3 regions of the Psychromonas ingrahamii 37 genome follow, and region 3 is predicted to be linked to each of the others. Evidence: riboswitches for the same ligand, from Rfam matches in the RefSeq annotation. Region 3 holds a riboswitch; each other region holds the start of a gene.
What was found. A riboswitch is a leader RNA that binds a small molecule or an ion and turns the genes downstream of it on or off. The one in region 3 is predicted to bind thiamine pyrophosphate.
Positions count from the first base shown of each region.

Region 1: linked by a shared signal. The riboswitch ahead of thiB (thiamine ABC transporter substrate binding subunit) and the one ahead of thiD (bifunctional hydroxymethylpyrimidine kinase/phosphomethylpyrimidine kinase) in region 3 are both predicted to bind thiamine pyrophosphate.
Region 2: linked by a shared signal. The riboswitch ahead of thiC (phosphomethylpyrimidine synthase ThiC) and the one ahead of thiD (bifunctional hydroxymethylpyrimidine kinase/phosphomethylpyrimidine kinase) in region 3 are both predicted to bind thiamine pyrophosphate.

Region 1 covers NC_008709.1:485,813-493,176, reverse strand. The annotation lists gene thiP (thiamine/thiamine pyrophosphate ABC transporter permease ThiP) at 1-1,330, opposite strand, end outside; gene thiB (thiamine ABC transporter substrate binding subunit) at 1,356-2,342, opposite strand; TPP riboswitch at 2,398-2,492, opposite strand; gene PING_RS02050 (DMT family transporter) at 2,901-3,809, opposite strand; gene PING_RS02045 (hypothetical protein) at 4,117-4,539, opposite strand; gene PING_RS02040 (VanZ family protein) at 4,827-5,195, opposite strand; gene PING_RS02035 (heavy metal-binding domain-containing protein) at 5,221-5,538, opposite strand; gene PING_RS02030 (hypothetical protein) at 6,042-6,365, opposite strand; gene PING_RS02025 (RT0821/Lpp0805 family surface protein) at 6,826-7,296, shown strand.
Region 2 covers NC_008709.1:459,180-466,543, forward strand. The annotation lists gene fusA (elongation factor G) at 149-2,245, shown strand; gene PING_RS20370 (hypothetical protein) at 2,307-2,468, shown strand; TPP riboswitch at 3,209-3,352, shown strand; gene thiC (phosphomethylpyrimidine synthase ThiC) at 3,431-5,401, shown strand; gene thiE (thiamine phosphate synthase) at 5,463-6,965, shown strand; gene PING_RS01925 (HesA/MoeB/ThiF family protein) at 7,034-7,364, shown strand, end outside.
Region 3 covers NC_008709.1:2,890,318-2,897,681, reverse strand. The annotation lists gene PING_RS12260 (glycoside hydrolase family 13 protein) at 1-654, shown strand, start outside; gene PING_RS21015 (putative transcriptional regulator) at 927-1,301, opposite strand; gene PING_RS21010 (LysR family transcriptional regulator) at 1,306-1,701, opposite strand; TPP riboswitch at 2,259-2,358, shown strand; gene thiD (bifunctional hydroxymethylpyrimidine kinase/phosphomethylpyrimidine kinase) at 2,431-3,282, shown strand; gene PING_RS12245 (ABC transporter ATP-binding protein) at 3,266-4,054, shown strand; gene PING_RS12240 (ABC transporter permease) at 4,047-4,844, shown strand; gene PING_RS12235 (ABC transporter substrate-binding protein) at 4,894-5,832, shown strand; gene PING_RS12230 (TenA family protein) at 5,849-6,529, shown strand; gene thiM (hydroxyethylthiazole kinase) at 6,922-7,364, shown strand, end outside.

The sequences.
Region 1 (7,364 bases), 2.2 Mb from region 3:
GTGAAAATCCAAATAGTCCTAAACTTGCACATAACTGGTCATATTGCTGAGCAACTTGTAACATCGGTTGGGCAAGCGTTTTAATCACATAGGGCAAAGCCATCAAGGCATTTACCGCGATAACTATAACAATGGCAAAACCAAATACATCGGTTATATTTCTGAGCAGCAGAAACAGACCTGTACTGATAACCAGCCCAGGTGTCACTAATATGATGGTGGCAATTAATTCCAGCTTATCAGCCTTAAAATCAATGCCGACTAATCGCCAGGAGCGACTAGTAAGCAGCATAAAAAATCCCGCGAAGAGGGCAATAAAAGCGGCAAAAATCGCCACTAAAAACGAATTTTGCAGTGCATCCCAAAATGAGGGCGAACTGATCACACTGATAAATTTTGCATTAAGACCGTTGATCACAATCATCAGTAAGGGAGGAATAACCAGAAAAAGCACCAGGCTTATCCACAATGAATCCCAAATTTTTGCTGCCCTATTATCATTAAACAAATAGAAGCTTTGTTTACCTGTCGTGTTAGTCAGAGGGATGGGCCGGGAAAAGCGCTGAATTCCAATTGCCAGGCTGCCGCAAAGTAATATTTGCCAGAGTGCTAATAGTGCCCCTGCTTGTAAATCAAAATCAAACTTAATAGCCTGGTAAATGGCCAGCTCAATGGTTGTCGATTTTGGTCCACCTCCCAGCGCCATTACCGTCGCAAAACTGGTAAAACAAAGCATAAATACCAATCCACAAACGTGGGGCAACTGTTGGCGTAAGCAGGGCCATTCGACTAATTTAAATTTATTCCAATGGCTGATACCAAGATGTGATGATAGTTGGTGGTGCTCACTGGGAATAGAGTGTAAAGACTGCAATAGCAAACGTGCTGCAAAGGGCAAATTAAAAAAAACATGCGCTAATAGTATGCCGTTTAAGCCATAAATAGAAAACGGTAGTTTTTGATCCACCATTGCAAGTAGTTGTGCTATCTGACCACTATTGCCATAAACAGATAACAAACCAAAAACCCCTACTAATACCGGTAAAACAAGGGTTGTAGCAAATAATTTAAGTAAAAAAGATTTAGCAAAGAAGTGACGACGAGAAAGCGCATGAGCCACTGGAATCGCCAAGCCAACACTTAATATTGTCGATAAAAATGCCTGGTAGAAGCTAAATTTTGTAATATGACGGTAATAGGCGTCTTGCCATAATAACGCAGGGTTAAAACCGGGCGAGTAAAATAACAAAGCAGAGACAGAAGCTGCAACAAAAAGACAGATAAACCCGGCAATAATTAAACCGGGTAAAGTATAAGACTTTGCTGACATATTTGCAGACATAGTGGTCGAATGTTTAATAAATTAAAGAGCTCTGCCACTCTCTTATCCATACTTTTCTATTATTGTCGACCTTATCTGCGCTGAATGAAAAAGACGTTGAGGGTATGGTTAAATTTTTAAACCCTTCAGGAAGCGCGACATCAGTAACCGGATACATCCAGTTCCCGGTCGGCATCAGTGATTGGAATTCATCACTGACAATAAATGCCATAAACTTATCTGCAAGTTTTTCATTTTTACTGCTTTTAACTTTTGCGGCAACTTCCACTTGCGTGTAATGACCTTCAGAGAAATTGGCTGCAGCATACTGATTTTTCCCTTCAGCAATAATATGATAAGCGGGGGAGGTTGAATAAGAAAGTACCATATCAGCCTCCCCTTTTAAGAACATACTATAAGCTTCAGACCAACCTTTAGTGACTGTCACGGTCTTTTTCGCCAGCTTTTTCCATGCGTCATCGGCTTGATCACCATAAACCCATTTTATCCATAACATTAACCCCAGTCCTGGCGTCGAAGTCCGGGGATCCTGGTAGATAACGTTAATATCTTGACGTTGCTCAATTAATTCTTTCAGGCTTGCAGGAGGATTTAACAGGGTTTCTTTATTATAAACAAAGGAAAAATAACCATAATCAAACGGCACAAAGGTATTATCTGACCAACCATTGGCAAGGATCACATTACTCGTATCAACCTTGTGCTTTGCTAATAACCCCGTCTTTTTGGCTTCAGTCATTAAATTATTGTCGAGGCCCAGCAATATATCGGCTTTAGTGTTTTTCCCTTCTAAACGCAATCGATTTAAAATTGAAACACCATCGTCCAAGGCAACAAATTCCAGACTGCAAGCGCAGTTTTTTTCGAAGGCCTGTTTAATTTTAGGGCCGGGTCCCCAATCTGAAGCAAACGAATCATAGGTATAAACGACCAGTTTATCAGCCAATACCGGCATTGAAATAATGACAGAAAAGGCCATTAAAGGAATGATTTTTTTCACTATGCGCTCCATTTTTAGTTTGAAAGCATAGGATTGACAGGCAAATCATAAAAATAATACTGATAAGCTCAATTCCTACGCCAGCATTATCTGGTTCAGGTATACGGGTTTAGTTATCTCAGCCTTTTAACAGCACCCCGTTGAGAAAGACTATTGTATACCCAAAAAAAAACAGAGGCACCCAAAGCTTTATTTTTTTAAAAAACAGTTCAGATAATTTTCTGAAAACCACTGTCGACAGCTAATACGTAAATAATTTAATTTAAAATCAACCCATTCCGATGCACATAATACGTCTGTTAAAAAACCAGACTGGTCCGATGTTTGCCGTTATTTGGGATTTGTATTCAGGAATTTTGTGCGGCAGGAGATCTGACGGAGATAGCTTCTATTAATAAAGTGAATCTTAATCCGGAAAAGAGTAAAGCTGCTATTAATACCAAAAAACTAAACAAGTGATCAGCCTAGCTGGTCACTTGTTTGATGCATTTGATATAAGTATCTTCTCGATAACAAAGGGCTATTCACAATACAGGCAATTACTTTGACCGCACCACCTCACTGCTTGCAAGTTTCAATATCAATATTAGATGGTTTCATTACCTGCTGGAATATTAGTCCGCTTACAATCATAACCAAGCCAATCAGGGTTGAGGGTGGAATAGTTTCACCAATGATATAGGCAAGCAGCAGCAGCGAAATAAAGGGTGATATGAAAATCAGGGTACTGATCCGCCCAGTATTATCCGTGGCCTTAAGCGCGGATAACCAGAGTACAAAGGTTATCCCCATCTCAAATAATCCAACGTAGGTGACCGCCAGCCAGCCTTGAAAACTTTGCTCCCAGATAGCGCCTTCATAAATAGACAGAGCAACAGCAAAAGGTAAAGCAACGATGAATCCCAGAAGAACACCGACCACAGGATCGGCTTTGTTTTTTGCGTTTAAAATCCAATATCCCGCCCAAAGCACTGTTGAAAGAAGCGCCAGAATAACACCCAGAGGGCTGTCAAACTCTAAAGCGAACAAATCTCCTTTTGTCGCGATAACAATTACACCAGCATATCCGAGGGCACAGGCAATCCAGTCCTGCTTACGAATTTTTTGCCCTAAAAACAGTGCAGCCATTAAGGTCAGTGTAATTGCCCAGCTATAATTTAGGGGCTGAGCCTGCGATGCCGGAAGTAAGTCATAAGCTTTAAAGAGAATCAAGTAATAAGCAAGCGGGTTTATTAGCCCTAGAATCAGATAATTGAGAGGATTAGAAAAAAAAGTGGTACGCAGCTGATTAAGTTTACCCTGCATATAACAGATACCCGTTAACACAATGGCAGAGACAAAGCTCGCTACGGTTAACATTTGAATAGGAGTAAACTCCTGAAGTGTCAGCTTAAATGCGACCGCTACCGTTGACCAGAGCAGTACTGCTGCAAGTCCTAACACTAATGCACGTTTTTCATTTTTCATTTTTTTAGATTATTCCTAATCAAGCAGATCAATATAGAGGAGAGCTTAAGCGAATTCTGTCGGGAGAGAAAGGAGTATAAGAATAATAAAGGCCTCGTCAAAGTTGATTTGCACCGCTTGTTTATTTCATTACGCTTCGATCACAGCGAAATTTATCAGAATTTGCTCCTCTCCTGTTACTAGCTGTGTTTTTTACCCATTTCCATCCGTGTGCAGATATCAGTCCGGCGTTTAGTCTGCCGCTGATTAATTTTCCGTAAAACGAATCTGAACAATTAAATAACAGAGCGATATTAGAGTCAATAATCTATTCCGCTTTGTCCTCAAAGTCGCAACCGCAACTTTTCACTTTTTCCTTCAGCAATGCCTGCCCTATGGCGATATATTTACTGCCGCAACGGCATAAACATAAATACGCAATATGTCCCCTGATACGCTTGACTGTTTGCCCCTGATTTAATGTTTTACATAATACTGTTAAACAACCATATTGATTATTCACCAGAGAATTATTAACTTTTCTATGGCAACCACAACTGCGGAGAGGCGGATCGATACGATTAAGAAATTGCTTATTTTCAACTAAAAGATGATCTCCACATTTGCATATACATAACCAATAATTGAAATTGTCCGGCACAAGATGGCGATCAGAACTGGCGCGTTCAATAACAAATAAAGATCCAAATATCTTGCCCTGAAAGTCTATTCTCTGCTGTTTTTTTTCCATTAAGATCCTCAAAATAAATTTATTTTTTCATTACAACTCTGCACAATGTTGTGAGTAAAATAGGTCATACCTTATAGCCATTTAATGAAAAGGCCAAGGCGTTTTTTTGAGCGCTTTGTTATGATTTTTGTTTTTAACGATCTGAATTTTGTTGATCTTTATTGTGCATGGAATTATACCAATTTCACTAATTAAGTGATCTGTTTAGACGCCAGAAAAATGCATGAAAGTAAGGCATATATTTTAACCAGTATAAATAAACAGAAAATTAATGGATTTGGTATTATCTATTCACACTTTACTTTAATGGGGAGAATCCAATTTATCAGTGTTGCAATCAGGAGACTGCAGACAATACCTGTGGTATTGGCAGCCATATCCAGCCACTCTCCGTAACGATTAACGTAGGGTTGCAATAATTCAATCACGCCGCTCCAACAAATAAAAAACAAGCAGATAAACTGCCAATATTTTGGTTTACGCAAAGCTATCGGAAACATCAGTGCGCCATAAGCAATAAAGTGATGCGTTTTATCACTACCAGGGACCGAAGGTAAATTTTCCAATGGATAGAGAGACAGCAGAGTTATCAAAGTAAGAGTGAAGATGGTGATAATAATCCAATAGGTTCTAATCACAGCAAGTAGTAAAATCATTCAATACCTTGTTGATATAGCTTTATCATTTTTTGAGTTTAACCGCAGTGCCAAAAGCCATTATCTCCGACGAACCATCCATGATTGCGCTTGTAGTAAAACGTATACCGACAACTGCATCAGCTCCCTTTTCATTGGCGCTTGCAACTAGGCGTTGGATTGCTAGATCTCTGGCCTCGGTTAACATTTCTGTATAGCCTCTAATCTCACCACCTACAATACTTTTTAAACCCGCCATAATATCTCGTCCGATATGTTTAGCTTGAACTACATTGCCCGTAACAACGCCTACTATCTCTGTAATTTCTTTACCTGGAATAGTCTCAGTGGTTGAATAAATCATAAATCCTCCTTTAAAAGATAACGAGGCTGTAGAATGACTCTTACAGCCAAATTTTAGAAATAAATAAGTTATTTTAACTCGATTCTGCAGTTTTTAATTTTAAAGATGGCACGAAACTTTTTGGTTTTTCATATCAATAAGATATATTCATTGGTTAAAATAATGGATAAAAAAGCTATTTTGTTTTAAAAATAAAAATCATGTAACTATTTGGATTTAAAGCAGGTGAAATTTCATGCCAAAGCCGCAACAAAAAATGCGGAATCGAGTTTAACCAACTATAAGCGTGTTTCAGATACTAGGCAATACATTTACAACGCTTAAAAAGGCCTTGAAATTCTCCAACCAAATTATTTGTTCAGCACCAATGCTTTGCTTAGCGACGAGCAAGTGGGTGCTGTTTTTACTGTCTTTTTTAGTAAAACCGCGACAGCTGTTATGCATTCCGTGATTTGGCTTTTATGTTTAACCGCACCCATCGTTTCTGCAATAACGGCTACTGATTATGAAATGAAGTTAGCTTCCATCATTCCCACAATAACGGCTTGTGATATTTTGTTAATTTCATATTCAGAGGATGAGTAAATATCCCCTTCTTTATTACCCAAAGCTATGTCGACAACATGAGGCTTATGATCATGGATAAGAATAACTATCCTCTTATCCTGACTAATACAATCAATTGTAATTGCATCAGCTTCCATACCTTGATTACGCAATGTTTTATCCATTATCCCCATTAACAGATTGATATTATTAAACTTACTGTGGAAAAGATCGTTAGCACTAGAGACAATCTCTGATAAATTTTTTAGCTTACTCTTCATTTTTTACTCTTATTGATTAGGGGCCAGACTGAAACTAAACATTTTAATAACAACCATCCGATACAGTATCTTATCGGCGCCATGCAAGTATCTGTACGCGATATTCTTCACAAAAAATTCCTTTTGCCAAAGGGAGTTTACCATCCTTGCACAAGTTTTTTTTGGCAACCTCTATACTTGGAATACGTTAAAGAGTCCATTGTTAAGGAGTACCACCACCTGAAATAAGATAAATGAAAAAGGCTTAACTCTAAAGGTAAAGCACTTTTATTCGTCCTATACTTTTAACAATATCCTTAATTTTTTCAGCCAGAGCATGAGGGTTACAATTATTTTTCTGCCAATTATCCCGATGGCGATAAAGTTTACCTTCACCGGCGGCGGAAAAGCCCCTTAGTTTTGTACTTTAGTCATAAAACATTTAAGCACTGCAATCAAATTAAAAAAGAGGAGAAAAACGATGAAACAAGTGACGGTATTGTTAATAATTATTGCATTTTTACTGGTTGGTTGCACACAGCCGATAGGCTCCAAGGAGGGAGCAGGAACCCTGCTTGGTGCGACCACCGGTGCCATACTCGGTTCCAATGTGGGTAAAGGAAAGGGCAATGTTGTAGCTATTGCTATTGGTACTCTGGCGGGTGCCCTGTTTGGTCAAGAAATAGGTCGCTCACTGGACCGAGCCGATCGCATTGCCATGGGGCAGAATGCCCAGTACTCACTGGAACATACACGCAGCAATGAAACGACCCGTTGGAATAATCCTGATTCCGGTAACAGCGGTTCAATCATGCCCACCCGAACCTATCAGCAGACAACGGGTCAATATTGCCGCGAGTATCGCCAGACAGTAGTGGTTGGTGGCAAAAAGCAGGACGCATACGGCACGGCCTGCCGTCAGCCCGACGGCAGCTGGATAATTAATAATTAACACTACTTATATTACGATTAAAGGAGTTCTATCCTATACCCGAATTACCTGAGGATACAGAAATCAGC
Region 2 (7,364 bases), 2.1 Mb from region 3:
GCTTAGCTGTTTTTATAAAAACCACTAAAAAGATGGCTAAAAAAGCAACATATTTTATTTTATTTTTAATTCCGTGTTCTGTTTAACGCTAATACTTGTATAATGCTGCCGGAATATTGATTCAATTTTTTACTAAAGAGTATATAAAATGAAAGATTTAAGTAAATACAGAAATATTGGTATTTTTGCCCATGTTGATGCGGGTAAAACAACAACCACAGAGCGTATCCTAAAACTGACTGGTACAATCCACAAAACCGGTGAAGTGCATGATGGTGAATCTACAACTGACTTTATGGAACAGGAAGCTGAGCGCGGTATTACTATCCAGTCTGCAGCGGTAACTTGTTTCTGGAAAGACCACCGTTTTAACGTTATTGATACTCCTGGGCACGTTGACTTCACAGTAGAAGTTTACCGTTCTCTCAAAGTATTGGATGGCGGCATCGGTGTATTCTGTGGTAGTGGTGGTGTTGAACCGCAATCAGAAACAAACTGGCGTTATGCGAATGACTCAAAAGTTGCACGTATTATCTTTGTTAATAAATTAGACCGTATGGGTGCTGATTTTTACCGCGTGATTGAGCAGACTAAAAAAGTACTAGGTGCTAACCCGCTAGTCATGGTTTTACCTATCGGTATTGAAGATGAATTCAGTGGTGTTGTTGACTTATTAACACGTAAAGCATATATCTGGGATGCGACTGGTCTTCCAGAAAACTATGAAATTACTGATATTCCAGCTGATATGCTTGAATTGACTGAAGAATACCGTGAAAAATTGATCGAAACTGCCGTTGAGCAAGACGATGATCTAATGGAAGCGTACCTGGAAGAGGGTGTTGAGCCTTCTATGGAAGAACTTAAACGTTGTATCCGTAAAGGAACACGTACTATGGAATTCTTCCCAGCTTACTGTGGTTCTGCCTTCAAAAACAAAGGTATTCAAAATATTCTTGACGCTGTTGTTGATTACCTGCCTTCTCCAACAGAAGTTGATCCACAACCACTTACGGATGAAGAAGGCGAACCAACTGGTAAGTTTGCAACTGTCTCTACAGAAGAAACATTTAAAGCCTTAGCATTTAAAATTATGGATGACCGTTTTGGTGCTTTAACCTTTATACGTATCTATTCCGGTACGCTTAAGAAAGGCGATACCATCCTTAACTCCTTTACGGGTAAAACTGAGCGTGTTGGCCGTATGGTTGAGATGCAGGCAGATGATCGTAAAGAGCTATCCGCAGCACAAGCCGGTGATATCATGGCTATCGTTGGTATGAAGAACAACGTTCAAACGGGCCACACTTTATGTGATCCTAAAGACCCGATTATCCTGGAAGCAATGGTATTCCCTAACCCGGTAATCTCTATCTCTGTTACACCTAAAGATAAAGGTTCAACTGAGAAGATGGGTATTGCTATCGGTAAAATGGTTGCAGAAGATCCAACCTTTAAAGTTGAAACTGATGTTGATTCAGGTGAAACTATCCTGTCTGGTATGGGTGAGCTTCACTTGGATATCAAAGTTGATATCCTTAAGCGTACCTACGGTGTTGACCTTGCTGTTGGTGAACCTCAAGTTGCTTACCGTGAAACTATCACCGAAGAAATTGAAGATAGCTACACACATAAGAAACAGTCTGGTGGTTCTGGTCAGTTCGGTAAAATTGATTACCGTATCAAGCCTGGTGAACCAGGTAGTGGTTTCGTCTTCACTTCTAAAGTTGTTGGCGGTAACGTACCAAAAGAATTCTTCCCGGCGATTGAGAAAGGCTTTAAGGGAATGATGGATACCGGTGTACTAGCTGGCTTCCCAGTACTTGACGTTGAAGTTGAAGTTTATGATGGTGGTTTCCATGCCGTCGATTCATCTGCAGTTGCATTTGAATTAGCAGCACGTGGTGCATTCCGTCAGTCAATTCCAAAAGCGGGTGCACAACTTCTTGAACCAATCATGGCTGTAGATGTATTTACGCCTGATGATCACGTGGGTGATGTTATCGGTGACCTTAACCGTCGTCGTGGTATGATTGCCGGCCAAGAAGCAGGAACTAGTGGTGTTCGTATTAAAGCTGACGTACCTCTTTCAGAAATGTTTGGTTACATTGGTTCTCTACGTACAATGACATCAGGCCGTGGTCAGTTCTCTATGCTGTTTAAAAACTATATGCCTTGTCCAAACAATGTTGCTGAAGGCGTAATCGAAAAAGTTAAAGCTGATAAAGCTGCTAAAAAGAAATAGTTTCTTTTAAATAACTTTTAAGATTAATAAACCTCGTTATCCATGATAGCGGGGTTTTTTTATGTCTGCCTGCAAAAATATCTGGGCACATATATTCAGTTCTTTACGTACAATGACATTAGTCCGTGGTCAGTTCTCTATGCTGTTTAAAAACTATATGCCTTGTCCAAACAATGTTGCTGAAGGCGTAATCGAAAAAGTTAAAGCGGATAAAGTTATTTAAAAGAAATAGTTTCTTTTAAATAACTTTTAAGATTAATAGACCTCGTTATCCATGATAGCGGGGTTTTTTTATGTCTGCCTGCAAAAATATCTGGGCACATATATTCAGTTTTTTACGTACAAATGCAGCAGGGCGAATTAGACGACAGTCTAGTGTTATGGGCGGAGGAGCTCTGCGACTCCTGTTCGTGGTCAGTTTTCGATGCTGTTTAAAAACTACATGCCTTGTCCAAATAATGTTGCTGAAGGCGTAATCGAAAAAGTTAAAGCTGATAAAGTGGCTTAAAAGAAATAGTTTCTTTTAAATAACTTTTAAGATTAATAGACCTCGTTATCCATGATAGTGGGGTTTTTTTATGTCTGCCTGCAAAAATATCTGGGCACATATATTCAGTTCTTTACGTATAATGACATTAGTCAGTGGTCAGTTCTCTATACTGTTTAAAAACTACATGCCTTGTCCAAACAATGTTGCTGAAGGCGTAATCGAAAAAGTTAAAGCTGATAAAGTTATTTAAAAGAAATAGTTTCTTTTAAATAACTTTTAAGATTAATAAACCTCGTTATTTCTATAACGAGGTTTTTATGGCTGTCACTTAAGCAAAATTTCCTGCACCGCCGTTAAACACTTGGTTCGTTTGTTATACCAATTCCATTCATTGAGTGATTCTATTCTGATCTGATTTAATGCCTAACATTCAGTTATTCTATTTAACTTGCCCGCTTTTTCTTCTATACTGCTGGCTCTTGTCGGAGCGCCTTCGGGCTGAGACTACTGAGTTTGCAATATGATCACCCAATAACAGGTGTTTTTTGTACAGCAAAGTGGAATCCGTGGAACCTGATTGGGTTAATACCTGCGTAGGAAACAAGCATAAAGAAAATGAATCTCCTTTCTTTACTCTTTCCACTGAATTTCGACAAGCACTCTCACTACCCAATTTAATTAAGGTAAAGAATGCTATGTCTAATCAAGTAAACTCGAATTTAAAAACCAGCAGCCGTAAAGGTTTATCCCGCAAAGCCTCCCGCCGAGCAGCGCAGGACTATATTCAAAATCTCAATAACGAATCCTACCCCAATTCAGAAAAAATTTTTATTAAGGGTGAACTTCATCCGATTAAAGTGGCAATGCGACAAATTCATCAGGCCGATACTTTGCTGGCAGGCAGTGGAGAACAGCCCGTTTTTGAAAAAAATGAAGCTATTCCCGTTTATGATACTTCCGGCCCTTATACGGATCCTAAAACGAAAATAGATGTGCATGCCGGCTTACCTAAATTACGTCAATCCTGGATTGCTGCCCGTGATGATGTTGAAACACTGGAAGGTGTCACCTCAAATTTTGCCAAGGCACGTTTGGCTAATGACAGTTTAGATGATTTGCGCTTTGCAAATCGGCCTAAACCCTTACGCGCTAAAAAAGGACAATGTGTCACCCAAATGCACTATGCACGCCGAGGTATTATTACCCCTGAAATGGAATACATTGCTATTCGTGAAAACATGGGCCGTGACCGCGTAAAATGTGAAGCGCTGCATTTTCAGCATGCGGGTCATAGTTTTGGTGCCAATCTGCAGGAAAAAATAACCCCGGAGTTTGTGCGTCAGGAAGTTGCTCGCGGACGTGCCATTATCCCGTCCAATATTAATCATCCGGAACTTGAGCCAATGATTATCGGCCGTAATTTTCTGGTAAAAGTAAATTCTAATATTGGTAACTCTTCGGTAAGCTCTTCAATTGAAGAGGAGGTTGAAAAGCTGGTTTGGTCAACGCTGTGGGGTGGTGATACGGTAATGGACTTGTCGACCGGGCGTAATATTCATGAAACCCGTGAATGGATCCTGCGTAACTCTCCCGTGCCAATCGGTACAGTACCTATCTATCAGGCACTGGAAAAAGTAAAGGGTGTGGCTGAGGATCTCAGTTGGGACGTTTTCCGTGACACCTTAATTGAACAGGCCGAGCAAGGGGTGGATTATTTTACTATTCATGCCGGTGTATTATTACGTTTTGTGCCGATGACAGCAAAACGTGTTACGGGTATTGTGTCTCGCGGCGGTTCAATCTTTGCAAAGTGGTGCTTATCGCATCATAAAGAAAACTTTGCTTATGAATATTTTCGCGAAATTTGTGAAATCTGTCAGCTATATGATGTGTCATTATCTTTAGGTGATGGTCTGCGGCCCGGATCAGTTGCAGATGCTAATGATCAGGCACAATTTGCAGAATTGGAAGTGTTAGGCGAACTGACTAAAGTTGCCTGGGAATACGATGTACAGGTGATTATTGAAGGTCCGGGTCATGTGCCGATGCAGATGATTAAAGAGAATATGGATAAACAGCTGGACGATTGTTTTGAAGCGCCATTTTATACCTTAGGGCCGCTAACCACGGATATTGCACCGGGATATGATCATATTACGTCGGGCATAGGTGCCGCGCAAATTGGTTGGTACGGTTGTGCAATGCTTTGTTATGTCACCCCAAAAGAGCATTTAGGTCTGCCAAATAAAGATGATGTAAAAGTCGGTTTAATTACTTACAAAATTGCAGCGCATGCCGCGGATTTAGCAAAAGGGCATCCAGGTGCGCAAATTCGTGATAATGCCTTGTCAAAATCACGGTTTGAATTTCGCTGGGAAGATCAGTTTAACCTCGGTTTAGATCCAGTCACCGCACGAGAATATCATGATGAAACCCTGCCGCAGGAATCCGGAAAAGTCGCGCATTTCTGCTCAATGTGCGGGCCAAAATTCTGTTCAATGAAAATTACTCAGGATGTGCGTGATTTCACTGCAAAATTAGATTCAGGTGAGATCAGTATTAAGATTTTAGATGAAACTATTACTATGACAGCAGCAGAAGGCATGGCACTTAAAGCCAAAGAATTTAACGACTCTGGTGCTGAAATTTATCAGCCAGTTTTATAAAAAAGCTGTCGGCTGTCGGCTGTTAGCTGTCAGCAGATAGCTGCTCTTGTTAAGGATAAATATGAATAAACTTGTTTGGAGTATTGGTGCTTCTGATTGCACTGGTGGTGGGGGGATTCAGGCGGATCTCCATACTTTTAAAGACTTAGGCGCTGATGGCTGCTCGGTGATTAGCGCGGTTACCGCGCAAAACTCGGCGACCGTGAGTTTGGTTGAAAGTGTATCGGAACAGATGTTCACCGATCAATTAGCCTGTTTAACGGCCGATATGCAGGCAAAGGTGATCAAAATTGGTTTAATTACCAGTGTGAAACATGTGCAGATTCTCGCTGAAAAATTGGCTGAATTTAAACAAACCTGGGCGGTGCCACCTTTTGTGATTTACGATCCGGTCGCAGTTGCATTGACGGGTGAGAAGATGGCAGAAGAAGGGCTTGTTGAGCTTATTAGAACAGCCTTACTACCCTGCATTGATTTGTTAACCGCCAATGCCGGTGAAGTACTTACCTTATCCGGTCATGCTTTAATCAGTGGTGAGTCGCTAAAACCTGCCGCTTTAAAACTCATCTCGCTGGGCTGTCAAAGTGTCTTGATTAAAGGTGGTGATTTTGAACTGGTGGATAAAATAGCGCTTGATTACTGGACAGATGGCAAGCGTGAAATCGCATTAAGCAGCGCACGACTGACTCGTATGGAGAGTCACGGCACGGGGGGCATCTTAGCCAGTGCCATTGGCGCAACTATCGCCTTGGGCTACTTTATTGAAGATGCTTTGGTGGTTGCGAAAGCCTATCTGAATCAAGAGCTAAAAGCGGCCAAAAAGCTTGGCTTCTATGGAATAGCCCATTTAGGCTGGCCAACCAATAAAACTGATTTTCCGGAAGTAGTGTTACCCGAGTCAAAAATCGGTTATGAGTTAGATCTGCCGGGGACATTGGAAGCCGGGCCCGGTTTTGCTTCCTGTGGCACTTTGAAACTGGGGCTATACCCAGTGCTGGACAGTGTTGAATGGTTGGACAAAGTCCTGAAGTTGGGGGTTAAAACCCTGCAGCTGCGAATTAAAGACAAACAACCGGAACAAGTTGAGCAGCAGATTATTGAGGCCATTGCCCTTGGACGTAAATATAATGCGCGTTTGTTTATTAATGACTACTGGCAACTGGCCATCAAACATCAGGCCTACGGGGTGCATCTTGGTCAGGAAGATATGGACGTTGCGGATTTACCCATGATTGCCGATGCGGGCCTGCGCTTAGGGCTTAGTACCCATGGTTATTATGAGATATTACGGGCGCAGCAGTTAAAACCCAGTTATATCGCACTGGGGCATATTTTCCCCACTCAAACGAAACAGATGCCATCGGATCCGCAGGGGCTAAGCCGTTTAGGAAAATATGCACAGTTGTTATCCGATATTCCAACGGTGGCGATTGGCGGCATTAATCTTGAGCGGGCTACCACAGTTTGGAAAACAGGGGTTGGCAGTATTGCAGTGGTTAGCGCAATAACCCATGCCGACTCTCCCAAAATCGCCATTGAATCATTTAATCAAGTGATCCAGTAAAAAATAGCCAAGAGTGGTGAGTTTAAGGCTCTCTACTTGAAGTATTCATAATAATATTAAGGTAAATCATGTTAACGGATCCTGAAGTATTACGTTATAGCCGTCATCTATTATTGGAAGATGTTGGTGAGTCCGGGCAAAGCGCTTTGAAATTTTCCAAGGTACTGATTATTGGTATGGGCGGACTCGGCTCACCCGCCGCACTGTATTTAGCCGCTGCGGGGGTAGGCACACTGGTAATATCTGATTTTGACCATTTGGAAGTGAGCAATCTGCAACGCCAAATCGCTTATCAGAACAGTGATCTAGGCGCGCCTAAAGTGACCTTAATGAAACAGCGTTTAGAGGCACTTAATCCTGAAGTACGAGTACGCGTCATTAATACTCAAATGAGTCAAT
Region 3 (7,364 bases):
TACTGGTTTGAAAGTGCGACCTCTTTAGCAACGATGTATTTTCTGATGCAGGGCACCCCGTTTATCTATCAGGGGCAAGAGATTGGGATGACCAATACCCAGTTTGCCAGTATTGATGATTTTAATTGTGTTGGCGCTAAAAATCAGTATGCCGAGTTGCGTAAGGAGGGGATGCCTGAGCAAGAGATCCTGCATCTGTTGGCACAAACAGGCAGGGATAATTCGCGCACGCCTATGCAGTGGGATAGCACAGTTAATGCAGGCTTTAGTTCCGGTACACCTTGGCTCAAGGTAAATCCAAACTATCAACGTATTAATGTTGCGCAGCAAGAATTGGACAAAGGATCTATTCTGAATTTTTATCGCCAGCTGATTGCCCTGCGTAAGGCCGAACCGGTATTGGTTTATGGTCATTATGATTTATTGCTTGAAAATGATCTGCAGATTTACGCCTATACGCGCACCTTAGGGGAGCAGCAGTTGCTGATTATGTGTAACTTGACAGGCTTGTCTGCACAATATATGCATCCAGACTGTCTACCAAAGAGTGAACATCTGTTACTGGGTAATTACTCTGTGGCCACGCATGGAGCCGAAAATAGTCTGGTATTAAATCCCTTTGAGGCTAGAATCTACCGCCTGTGCAAGGCTTAATATCTGTTTCCCGTTAGCAATCAAAATACTGATTTTTACACCTTCAATAATAACAGATAGTTAGGTGTTGCGGCTCGTTTCACTGGCTGATTGTTAATCAGCCAGTTGAGCTTGCGTTATGTGGTGTTCTTTTTGCCGCTATCTGTAGCGTAATACCAAATCCATTAAATTCATGCCTTACTTTTATGTGTTTTCCGGCGCCTAAATAGATCATCTAATAAGTGGAATTGGTATAATGCGCCAAGTTTAAGCTCTCTTCTGAACTACTTGAATCACACCTCCCCTTTGATATAAGGATTATTTTTTATGAGATCTTTAAACTGCTCCAACAACCTGATGCTTTGCTTATCCTGTTGGCCATCTTTATGGAGATAAGCCCCAATGGTGGCTTTGCTGAAACACTCCTGCATCTGAAGAGGGACAATATCAAAGGTTTCAAAATATGTTTTCATGCCGGCAGGGTAGAGTAAAAGCGCGTCGCTGTTTTGTAATAAATCGATCGCTGTTAAAAATGAGTTGGTATTATAAGTCACCTTTTCATGCAGATAGTGGCGTTTGAGAAAAGATCTCATTTCAGGGCTTTGCTGCTGCAAATGGGCAAAGCGTTTTTTCGACGTCCCTAGATGAACCGAGGGAAAGTGCGCCATATCCTCATTGCTGCAGATGATCACCTACGTCGATGGTGATATTGCTGTGCGGGTAAGCATTTTGGAAGTTCTGCACACAGTCGCGAATAAAGAGGTGCCACCAAGCGTCACCGCAGCCTATTTTAAGTTCGTATTGATGCCTGAGCTTATTTTTATCGAGCTTATTGAGGGTATTTTGATAGAGGTGCTGCATCATTTTCGCTTGCTCATAGAGCAGTTTCCCACTTGACGTGAGCGTGATCCCTTTAGAGTTGCGATTAAATAACTTGGTTTCAAGCTTTTCCTCTAATTTATTCATGTTATGACTTAAGGTAGGTTGGCTTAAACAGAGTTTGTTGGCAGCTTGTGTCACATTTTGTGCTTTTGCGACCTGAATGAATTGAAGCATTAACTTGAACATTGCTGCCCTTGTCGTAATAGATAAATTCTATGATCTGGCCATTATAATAGTGTTTTTGTATGGCTATGTTGGCATCGCTCACTGTGTCAGAAATTTTTCAAGTGGGCAATCGAGGCGAGAAAAAAGTGCTTGGCAGGAAGTTTGCTTTTAGGAAAAAGCAGTAAATTAATAATAAGGCGGGTTGTGAGGTGATTTATGGCATTGCTGCTGTAGGTCGAAATAAGCCCCTTTGATCTAAATTCTCAATGCTGCTCTCTTTTTTATCGGAAGGCTGCGTCCAATTTTTTTCTGCATAGTTAACTAAAGTGAGTACTTTTTAATTAATTTATGATTATTTCCCTCGTCCTTTAACGACCTGTCTTTTCGACCTAAAGGTCCGGGCTTCACGCACAATAGGTGAAGACAATTTACAGCACAGTTGTTGATGATTTCAACAAATCTGTCTGATTAATTTTTTAGTTTTTTGTGTGATTTCTGAGTCTTTCGATTGCTATGAAAATGAGCTCCCTTACGCAAGGGAACCCTTGCTCTTTCAAAAAAACTTGTTATTATTGCTGCAAATATAGTCGGGGGGCCTGAAGGCTGAGATCGCATAGTGCGAAACCCGTTGAACCTGATTCAGTTAATACTGGCGTAGGGAACTATAAGTCTTGTTTTTGATTCTCTCTGCTACACCTATCTTAAATATTTGGCTTGATATAGTTCCTTTTACCCGTTATAGGAGCTTTTATGTCAAACCTTAGTGCAACTTCTACTGCTCAAAATTCATCAACGCCTATCGTGCTGACTATTGCCGGATCCGACAGTGGTGGTGGAGCAGGTATTCAAGCCGATATTAAAGCCATTTCAGCAACGGGCGGTTACGCCTGTTCTGTGATCACTGTGATTACCGCTCAAAACACCCTTGGGGTGTCCGCTATTTTCCCTATTCCCCTTGAACATATAGAAAAGCAACTTGATGCGGTTTTTAGCGATCTGAATGTGGTTGCTGTTAAGGTTGGGATGTTGGCTGATTGCGACATAATCAAACTCGTGGCAGCAAAAATAAGACAGTATCGTCCTGCCTTTTTAGTGGTTGATCCGGTGATGATCGCAACCAGCGGAGACTTATTGCTGAAAGCATATTCGATTAGTACACTGAAATCGGAACTGCTTCCTCTTGCAGATCTTATCACGCCTAATCTGCCCGAAGCGGCGGAATTGATTTCTTCAGATGTGCCAACCAATAAAGAGGGCATGGAGAAGATGATCGGCAAACTCCGTAAATTGAAATTTAATGCGCTGCTGCTTAAAGGGGGGCATTTGATTGATGATGAAAATAGTAATGATCTGCTTATCCTACCTAATCATGTTGAACAGTTAAACGCCATCCGTATCAATACGCTTAATACCCATGGTACAGGTTGCACACTTTCGTCGGCAATCGCCTCCTATCTGGCGCAGGGTAATGATCTTTTACGTGCGGTGCAGCTGGGCAAAGACTATATTTCGCAAGCGATCGCGCATGCCGACGAATTAGATGTCGGGCAGGGTCATGGCCCGGTAAACCATTTCTTTGTCGGACATGCGAATGTCCGTTAGCACGCGGCCTTTATCAGTTAAAAGTCCTGCCCTGCAGATAGATATCTCTGCGGGTTATCTGCGTTATACCGGCAGTAAAGCGGCCACATTACAGGGTATTAATATGAGATTCCCTGCCGGGCAATGGACCTGTATTTTGGGCCGCAGTGGTTGTGGGAAAACTTCATTGCTTCGTTATCTGGCCGGTTTGCTTGATCAGCAAGTCAGTTGGTCTGGCGAGCTTACGATCACACCTCCCCAATTTGATTTGAAAAATAACATTGCTTATATGGCGCAACAGGACTTGTTGATGCCATGGCTGTCGGTGCTGGACAACGTTACCTTAAGCGCTAAATTCGGTAATACTATTACGCCTGTTCACAAAGAAGCTGCCTTGGCCTTGCTTGAAAAGGTTGGACTTTTAGATAGTGCCGACTGCTTGCCTCAAAAACTGTCGGGTGGTATGCGCCAGCGTGTCGCGCTGGTGCGCACATTAATGCAGAATAAGCCCGTGATATTAATGGATGAACCCTTTTCTGCCGTGGATGCGGTAACACGTTACCGCTTGCAGGATATGGCTTGTGAACTGCTCAAAGATAAAACCGTTGTTTTGATTACCCACGATCCGCAGGAAGCAATTCGCCTGGCGGATAAGATCTACATTATGCAGGGAAAACCCAGTTCAGCCGAGTCTTTAAAGGTACCCGCTTCTTTAACACCCCGTCAATTTGATGCCGAGTGTGCACAACTTCAGCAGTCTATTATGGCATATCTGGAGCGCTCAGATGCCTGATGTCAGCGTCTTAGATAGTCAGCCAGCTTCGACAAAATATAAAAAAATAGTTCTTAAACCCCTTCTGCGCATTATGATAAGCGTGCTAATTATTCTGGGTTTATGGCAGGCAGTGGTGGTTTTTTTTGAGATGCCTTCCTTTATTTTACCTGCTCCTTTAGAAGTATTTGCAAGACTGCTGCAACGCTATGACGTTCTGCTTAAACATACTTTGGTCACGGCACAAGAAATTATTCTGGGCCTGTTTTTAGGCCTGTTTATGGGGTTGTTTTTTGCCCTGCAGATGCTGTTATTTAAGCCGGTTAAACATTGGCTCTTACCCATTTTGATTGCCAGTCAGGCGATTCCCGTGTTTGCGCTTGCCCCCGTGCTGATGCTTTGGCTGGGTTATGGGATCGCCTCCAAAATAGTGATGGCCGCGTTAATCATCTTTTTTCCGGTGACGACCTGCTGCTACGATGGGCTGCGTAATACTCCGTCGGGTTATCTTGATCTTGCACAAACCATGGGGGCGACAAAATGGCAGATGCTGCGCCATATTCAGTTTCCAGCCTCTTTACCGACACTGGCTTCCGGTATTCGGGTTGCCGTGGTGATTGCGCCTATTGGTGCAATAGCAGGGGAGTGGGTTGGCTCGAGCGAAGGTTTGGGTTATCTGATGTTACAGGCCAATGCCCGAATGATGATAGATGAAATGTTTGCCGCACTGTTTATCTTATCTCTCTTGTCCGTCCTGCTTTATTTTGTTGCTGAAAAGTTGTTAAAAAAATTTATACCTTGGGAAGTTTAATCAGAAAGAGCGTTATTGATAAATGCTCTGCTATAAAAAAGGAAATACAATGAAAAAAAGAATAATCTTAAGTGCAGTTGCATTAATGTTAGCGCTGCCGGTACAGGCCGAGATGAAAAAATTGACCCTGATGCTGGACTGGTTTGTTAACCCCAACCACGGACCCGTGGTGATTGCCCAGCAGCGCGGTTATTTTAAACAACAAGGCCTTGAGGTTGATATTCAAGAGCCGGGCGATCCGAGCATACCCGCTAAATTGGTTGCAGCCAATAAAGTGGATTTGGCTATCTCTTATCAGCCTAGTTTAATTATGGATGTGGCTGCGGGTCTGCCTCTTATCCGCTCTGCGACTTTGATTGCTACGCCGCTTAATACTTTGACCATATTAGACAATAATAAGATTAAAAAACTATCTGATCTTAAAGGTAAAAAAATTGGCATTTCCATTGCGGGTAATGAAGAGGCGACTATCAGCACGATGTTGAAAACACAGGGTGTTAACTATGATGAGGTGGAGATTATCAATATTGGTTGGGCTTTGTCTGCCTCGCTTGCCTCGGGAAAGGTCGATGCAACCTGGGGAGGATTCCGCAATTTTGAAACAAACCAGCTAGCACTTGAAGGCATTAAGGCAAAATCTTTCTTCCCTGAAGAGCACGGAGTACCGCCCTATGATGAACTTGTCTTTGTAGCGAATGCCGACAGCTATGATAAAGCGGCGATTCTGGCATTTAATAAAGCCCTGGAGCAGGCGACAATCTACATTGTAAACCACCCCGAAGAATCCTGGAAAGAGTTTGCGGCCTATGCGCCGGACACTTTGAATAACGAGCTTAATAAACTCGCCTGGAACGCGACATTGACCCGATTTGCATTACGTCCGTCTGCGATTGATTTACAGCGTTATGATGATTATGCCCAGTTTATGTATAGCCAAAAAATCATTAGCACACTGCCAAAAGCACAGGATTATATTCCAACATTTTAATAAATAGAGTGGTTATATGAATCATCAAGATTTAATTAATGCATGTGGCAAGGATTGGAATGCCTACACTAAACATGCCTTTGTACGGCAATTAGCAAAAGGCACGTTAGCGCAGCCCTGCTTTTTACATTACCTGAAACAAGATTTTTTGTTTCTTAAGCAATATGCACGTGCTTATGCGCTGGCTATTTACAAAGCGCGCACCTTAGCTGATATGCGTAAAGCGCTGCCTAGCGTACATGCATTACTGGACGTTGAAATCGACCACCACGTAAGTTATTGCGCTAACTGGGGACTGACTGAATCGGATTTGGAAGCAGAAGATGAAGATTTTGGTACGGTTGCCTATACGCGTTATGTGCTCGATGCGGGCATGCAAGGCGATATAGTTGATTTATACGCGGCGCTAGCACCATGCTTTATTGGTTATGCAGAAATAGGGCGTAACCTCTGCAACGATCAAAACACCCACCGGGAAGGTAATCCATTTGAGAATTGGATTGCACTTTATGGCGGTGATGAATTCCAGCAAGGCGTTGCGCAGGGCACTGAACATATTGATGCATTACTCGCTGATATTGATTTAAACAGTTCGCGCGGCCGGGAACTTATTCGCGTATTTAGAACCGCAACTCGAATGGAAATTGCTTTTTGGGAGCAAGGGTTGAATGCGGCAGAGTCTGTCCCTTTAAATTGATTTTCTGTGGTTCAAAAAATGCTTACCACTGAGGACACCGAGAAAAGAATTTGGACTAAAAGTGCCTTTTAAGATAGTTAATATCAGTAATTATGTCACTTACTCTGTGAATTTGGCGTTCTCTGTGGTTCAAAAGACTGTTACCACTGAGGGCACAGAGGATACAGAGAAAAGACTTTGAGCACTTATATTTGACACTTTTACGCTATTAGTCATGTTTTTTATGGCGGTTAAGTGCCTTTTAAGATGGTCAATATCCTTCCTCTGTGATCTCGGCGTTCTCTGTGGTTCAAAAACGGTTACTACCGAGGACACAGAGCAAAAGTTTGAGCGTAAAAGGGTCTTTTAAATTAGTTTTGGTAAATTAGAGCAGCAGCTCAGAAGGATAAAATATGAAGAAAAATATAGATTCAAATATTAAAACGATCGTCAGCGCGCTTAAAACGCTGCGTGAACAGAAACCGCTGGTGGTCAATATTAGTAATTATGTCGCGATGAATAATACCGCTAATGCCTTGCTTGCCCTTGGTGCGTCGCCGATTATGGCGCATTCCCGTGATGAAATGGCTGAAATGCTGTCTTTTTCTGGTGCTTTGGTAGTCAATATCGGTACTCTGGATAGTCTCTGGATTCCGCGTATGTTGTTTGCCGTCGAGCAGGCTAATATCCATAAAAAAACGGTAGTGCTTGATCCTGTCGGATGCGGTGCAAGCAGCCTGCGAACGGCAACCTCATGGCAAATTGCGGAAGCCGCCAACAAGCTAATTATTAGAGGAAATGCATCAGAAATCATTGCCTTAGCCGGAGAGAAAGGACAAAGCAAAGGTGTTGATTC